Regions from separate parts of the Arthrobacter sp. Marseille-P9274 genome, predicted to be linked through region 2. Evidence: predicted binding sites of a transcription regulator. Region 2 holds the regulator's gene; the other holds the start of a gene.
What was found. Region 2 encodes LexA, which represses DNA repair genes until DNA is damaged. Its sites were predicted from a motif close to TCGAACANNTGTTCGA; they were not measured.

Region 1: OC550_RS00755 (HNH endonuclease signature motif containing protein) is a predicted target of LexA. The motif match lies at 1,588-1,603, and genes of this name have one in related genera.

Annotation. Positions count from the first base shown of each region.
Region 1 is NZ_CAMPOV010000001.1:173,971-177,271, reverse strand. It holds gene OC550_RS00765 (FAD-dependent monooxygenase) at 1-922, opposite strand, end outside; partial or broken gene OC550_RS00760 (four-helix bundle copper-binding protein) at 1,010-1,279, opposite strand; gene OC550_RS00755 (HNH endonuclease signature motif containing protein) at 1,615-3,168, shown strand.
Region 2 is NZ_CAMPOV010000001.1:1,059,811-1,063,111, forward strand. It holds gene OC550_RS04810 (ATP-dependent DNA helicase) at 1-1,070, shown strand, start outside; gene lexA (transcriptional repressor LexA) at 1,089-1,850, opposite strand; gene OC550_RS04820 (LysM peptidoglycan-binding domain-containing protein) at 2,105-2,470, shown strand; gene OC550_RS04825 (histidinol-phosphate transaminase) at 2,541-3,301, shown strand, end outside.

The DNA.
Region 1 (3,301 bases), 890 kb from region 2:
GCGAACCGCCCTGCCCGGCCAGGAGGGAGACTGCACCGCACGCGTCGCCGACGAGCACCGCCCGCCCCTTCCACCAGCGTGGCATCACGATCTGCGCCACGACGTCGTCATACGGGTCGGCGGGGCAGAGGTTTAGCAGCCGGTCGACCGCGGTGCCGAGACCGGAGAACTCGCTGCGCAGCCTGTCCCGCGGAGAGGTCGCAGCGTCCCGGCCGGCGCCGGCAGGCGGGTCGCGGTACACGAGGAACGCCGCGACCTCGTCGGTGCGGAGGCTGTAGAACCCCGCGGTCCGGCCGAGACTGTCAGTGAGGATGAACCGGCCACTGAAGCGGGCATTCAGCTCGGCCTCGGGCACGATGAAGGCGGCGGCCCGCATTCCCAGCGGGCGCAGGTACTCCGTCTCGGGACCAAAGATCCGGGCGCGGACCGCGGAGTGGATCCCGTCGGCGCCGATGACAACGTCAGCTGCGGGCAGCCGGGCCGTGGGGCCGTCCGCATCGATCCGCACCCCGTCGCCATCCATCGACACCCCTGTGACACGGGTTCCGTAGCGGAGGCGGACGCGGCCGGCGGGAACGTCGTCGAGGGCGGCCAGAGCAGCGCGTTCCATGTCCGGGCGCAGGAGGCTGAGGACCTTGCCGCCCGCGAGCCGGGCGAATTGGTCGTAGTCGAGGCGGGCCTTGACCCGCTCCTTGGCGTCAACGTACTCGGCGGCCTCCACAGGGTAGGCCATCCGGGCTAATCGCGGATACAGGCCGATCCGCTCGGAAGCCTCCAATCCGGGCCCGAAGAAGTCCATCATGTAGCCGTCCCGGCGGGGCCCGTCGGCCTTTTCCACCAGCTCGACCTCCCAGCCGGCAAGGCCGAGCTGGCGGGCGGTGACGAGGCCGGCGATGCCGGCGCCCACGACGATCGCCTTCATGACGGTCCTCCTCCCCGGGCCGGAAACGACCCCTACCCGGCACGGCCCGCGGAGCTATCTCCAGGCAGCACGCCGCCTTGCCCCGTCTCAGCCCAGGGCGGAGAGCAGATCGCTGCAGGCCTGCTCGCAGCGCCGGCAGGCCTCTGCGCAGAGGCGGCAGTGCTCGTGCATGGAGGCGTGGCGCTCGCAGTCGTCGGCGCAGGACCGGCAGGCGGTCCGGCAGGCCTCGAGGAGCGCCCGAATCGTCGCGGCGTCACCGCCGGTGCGACGGGACAGGACGTTGCCCGTGGCCGCGCAGATGTCGGCGCAGTCGAGGTCGGTGCGGATGCAGGTGACAAGGTCAGCCACCCCGTCCTCATCATAAGCAGGCTTGGCAAACGGTAAGCCGATCGGCCGGATTATTTCTGATGGCTGCGAGCAGCGGCGTCGCGGCTCGCCGCATGTGCGCGCTTAGCGGCTTTCCCGCGTTCGCGCACCAAGCGGCAGCCCATTGTTCCGCTGCTTTAGGCCCTGATTCTTGCGCCTGTCGTCTCCTGCACACAGCCGGTCTTTTGGTGCATTCGAAGGCGCCGGATTGCCAAGTGAATTGCCTCCTCGTGGCCCTGCCTCAGTCCTGGTTTTTGCCCCTTTCAGTCGTCCTACACGGCAGAGATTTATCGTGCTATCAGAACGTTTCTTCGATAGAATTAGGCATGGCGATCGCACCCCTCGAAGCGACTCAGGAAGCCACCGGCTTCCTCGCTTCGGTGCGCGACGAACTGCAGGAATTCGCCGCGATTTTCCGGCAGGAGGCCGGCCTTCAACATCCTGAGGTGCTGGCGGACTGCGTGGGCCTGTTCGAGGACCTCTCCCGGACGGTGGAGCAGCTCCAGGTCGCCGGGGCGCATTCCGTCGAGCAGCAGGGCGTGGCCACGATGACGGGCCGGGACCCGGGCGCCCCGGAGTCGAAGTCAGAGTTCCGGGACGCCGCGGACTACCTCCGGGCCCGGCTGCGGATCAGCCGGAGCGAGGCCCGGCGCCGGATCCGCGTCGGTGCCGCCACCATGCCGCGAACCCTGATCACCGGCGGCGAAACGCCGCCGAAATACGAACACCTGGCAGCCGGACTGGCAGAGTCCGACATTGGCGGCACGGCTGCCACTCTCATCCACGACACCCTCGAACGCATCCGCCCAGCAGCGGCCCCGGATGACCTGGCCGCCATGGAACACCAGCTCACCCGGCAGGCCACCGAAACCGACCCCGACACGCTGCGCATCATCGCCCGCAGCTGGGAAGCGGCCATCGACCCGGACGGGCAGGAACCCAGCGACGAACAACTCGCCGCCCGGCAGGGCGTCTTCCTCAAAGGCAAACGCCGCGGCCTGCACCGCTTCGAAATTGCCGCGACCGACGAACAATACGAACACCTCATCCAATACGAACACCTCATCACCGCCATGAACACCCACACCAACCCCCGCCTGCAGACCACCTTCGGCGAGTCTCGCGCCGCCGGCGGAACGGCAGCCGCGGCTGCCGGCCGCCTCACCACCGGGGACGGCGAAGCCGGCACCGGGCAAGACGGCACCGGGCACGACGGCGGCGGGGCCGAGGGTGGCGGGGCCGAGGGTGGGCGGCCAAATCCCGGCTGGCCGGCACCCACCCGGCCGCAACTGCTGCTCGAAGGCCTGGTCGGCTCCTGCCGGATCGCCCTGTCCACGGACAGGCTTCCCGCCAGCGGGGGCCACCGGCCGCAGGTCATGGTCACCATCGACTACCAGGACCTCATGAACGCCACCGCAGCCGGGACCGCGGGCCAGGCCGTGTTCGGCGGACTCATCACACCCCGCACCGTGCGCAAAATGGCCTGCGACGCCGACCTCATACCCATCGTGTTCGGCGGCAAAGGCGAAGTCCTCGACATCGGACGCGCCCAGCGGCTCTTCACTCCGGCCCAGCGCCGCGCCCTCGTTGCCCGGGACAAAGGCTGCGCCTTCCCCGGCTGCACCATGCCCGCGCACTGGACCGAAGCACACCACATCCGCTACTGGAAGAAACACAAAGGCCGCACCTCCGTTGCCAACGGCGTGCTCCTCTGCTCCTTCCACCACCACCTCATCCACGCCGGAGACTGGATCATCGAATCGATAGACGGGATACCGTGGTTCATCCCGCCCGCCTACACGGACCCGTCCCAAGTCCCACGACGCAACCACTACCGGTACCCGCCCAACCTCAAACGCGCCAACCAGCTGACCAGCTGACAGTTCCCGCGTCACGCCGCGCTTGGAGCCCGGCCCGGGAGAGACACGGCCGTTGCGCGCTCCCGCGGCTCTCACGGCGCTGACCGTCGTCGCCGCAACCCCTGCGCTGACCGCCGTCGCCGCAACCCCTGCG
Region 2 (3,301 bases):
GATTGCGGCCCGAGCAGGAACTGGCGTTGACCCAGCTGCGGGAGGCGGCTCGAACGGCACTGTCCGACTCCAAGCCCGATGGCTCGGGCGCGGCGGACGGCGGCAGGCAGATGGCAAGGTCACGGCTGGCGGCCATCCTGGAGCTGTGCGACCGGGTAGTGTCCACCGCCCACAGCCGGGAGGTCCTATGGATAACCCGTCCCAGCAGCTTCACAGCGGGCAGCGGTTACGGACCTCCGGACGAGACCCTGCCGCCGATGCTGAACGTGGCGCCGCTGTCGGTGGCTTCCCGGCTTCGCGAGGGGCTTTTCGAGGGCCACACCGTCGTCCTCACGTCCGCGACCCTCGCCATCGGCAACGCCTTCGACGCCGTCGCCGGCTCGCTGGGCCTGCTGGGCGAAGGAGCGCCGAAGTACAGCAGCGCCGATGTCGGGAGCCCGTTCGACTACCCGAAGCAGGGCGTGCTCTATGTGGCCTCCCACCTGCCAAAGCCAGGCCGGGGGACAAGCCCCGAGCAGTTGGACGAGCTCGAAGCGTTGCTTCGCGCCTCCAATGGAGGTGCCCTCGGACTGTTCTCGTCGCGGCGGGCCGCCGAGGATGCCGCCGCGGAGATGCGCAAGCGGCTGCCCTTCACGATCCTTTGCCAGGGCGAGTCGTCGATGGCGGCGCTGGTCCGGCAATTCTCGAGCGAACCGAATACCTGCCTGTTCGGGACGATGACGCTGTGGCAGGGGGTCGACGTGCCGGGAGAGGCCTGCCGCCTGGTGGTCATCGACAGGATTCCCTTCCCCCGGCCGGACGATCCGCTCATGACCGCCCGCACGCGGGCAGTGTCGCAGGCGGGCGGGAACGGTTTCATGACCATTTCGGCCACGCACGCCGCGGTACGGCTTGCCCAAGGTGCCGGACGGCTTATCCGTGCCGCGGGGGACCGGGGCATGGTGGCCGTGCTCGATTCGAGACTGGCCAATGCCCGGTATGGGGGCTTCCTCAGGGCGGCGCTGCCGCCGTTCTGGTCGACGAAGGACCGGGCGACGGCGCTCCAGATCCTGCAGCGCCTGGCGGGCTGAGGGCCCGCCGGGCGGCGGCTACAGGGCGCGCATCACCGAAACGACCTTGCCCATGATCGTCGCGCCGTCGCCGAGGATCGGTTCATACTGGGTGTTCTGCGGCAGCAGCCAGGTGTGGCCATCCCGCTGCCGGAAAGTCTTGACGGTAGCCTCGTCGTCCAGCAGCGCGGCGACGATTTCGCCGTTGACGGCGCTCGGCTGCCGGCGGACGACGACCCAGTCTCCGTCGCAGATGGCGGCATCGATCATGGAATCGCCGGAGACCTTGAGCATGAAGAGCTCGCCGTGCCCGACGAGCTGCCGGGGGAGGGGCATGACGTCCTCGACCACTTGGTCCGCCAGGATGGGCCCGCCCGCGGCGATCCTGCCGACCAGCGGAACGATCGCCGTATCGGAAGCCGTGGCCAGTTCCGATACCGACAGGCCGCCGATGCTGCGGAGTTTCTCCGGCTCGGCCATGCCTTCGATCTCCACCGCCCCTTTCTCGAGCGTCAGCGGCGTCAGGACCTCCATGGCCCTCGGCCGCTTGGGATCGCGGCGGATATAGCCGAGCTTCTCCAGCTGCGAGAGCTGATGCGTGACGCTGGAGAGGCTGGCGAGCCCGACGGTGTCACCGATCTCGCGCATCGACGGCGGGTAGCCCTTGGCGCTGATGGAACGCTGGATGCTTTCGAGGATCTTCTTCTGGCGGGGCGTCAGGCTCTTGGGGGACGCGGCCGCGCGCTTGCGTGCGGTTCCCGTGCCGTCGGCACCTGAAGTAGCTGCAATCTTCCTCGACATGAACTGGCCCCGGTTCTCTATCCGGCCACCCCGGGCTAGCCAGGGGTGGCCGGTCCAATGTTGTCAGTGGCAGCTGATGGACTCAGGCATGGCCGCCATTTCTTCAAGCCTAGGGCAGCCCTACTACGATCTCAAACATTTATTCGATCGAGTCTCGACAACATTCGATCACAAGTGCTACAAATGGAAACCGACAGTTCGAATATGCGTTCGAAACCAAGATGCATATGCACGCGGAACGGGAAGGTACCCTCATGTCTGTTCAGCTCGCCCCGCACGTCGCCCCGCAGGCTTTGCCCGGCTCGACGCCCGCGCTGCGGCTCACCCGCCGCGGCCGCCTGGTGCTCATCGGGTTGCCCCTGATGCTTGGCGTCGCAGTCCTGCTGACCCTGATCGGCTTCTTTACGGCGCCGGCCCTGGCCAGCTCGGGGCCTGACCTTGGCCCCGGCCGCACCGTGTCGGTCGCCGTCGCGCCCGGCCAGACGCTGTGGGATGTGGCCGTGCTGGCAGCGCCGGACCGCCACCCGCACGATGTCATTGCCGAGATCCAGCAGCTGAACAATCTGCCGAATTCCGTCGTTCGTGCCGGACAGCGGCTGTTCGTCCCGCTGGGGGACTAGCAGCTGTAATAAGAGCCGCTCCGGCAGGCCCGATTCCTGCCCCGGGCCCGCCGGAGCCTAAGCTGGTCAGGTGAACGACCAGCTGGATCTACTCAACCGACTGCCCCTGCGCAACAACCTGCGCGGGCTGACACCGTACGGAGCTCCGCAACTCGACGTACCCGTGCTTCTCAACGTCAACGAAAATACGCACGGGCTGCCTCAGGAGGTTGCCGACGCGATTGCGGCGCGCGTCCAGTCGGCGGTGGGGGGCCTGAACCGCTACCCGGACCGCGAATTCACGGAGCTGCGGGAGGCGCTGGCCAACTACCTCGGTCACGGGCTCTCCGCCGGGAACATGTGGGCAGCGAACGGGTCCAACGAGGTACTGCAGCAGATACTGCAGGCCTTCGGCGGCCCGGGGCGCCGGCTGCTGAGTTTTCCGCCCACCTACTCGATGTATCCCCTCCTTGCCAGCGGCACGGACACGGAGTACGTGACCGTCCGCCGCGACGCGGACTTCGGCCTGACCGCCGACCAAGCTGCCAAGGCGGTCCGTGATACCGCAGCCAACATTGTCGTCCTGTGTTCACCGAACAATCCGACCGGGACCGCGCTCGGGCTCGATGTCGTCGAAGCTGTCTACGAAGCCGGCGAAGCGAGCCAGGCGATCGTCATCGTCGATGAAGCGTATGCAGAATTTGCCCATGTCGGGACGGACAGTGCCCTGACGCTCCTGCCGGGCAGGGAGCGGCTGATCGTTTCGCGGACCATGAGCAAGGCCTTCGCCCTCGCCGGCGCCCGCGTCGGCTATCTTGCCGCAGCTCCCCAGATTGCGGACGCCCTCCGGCT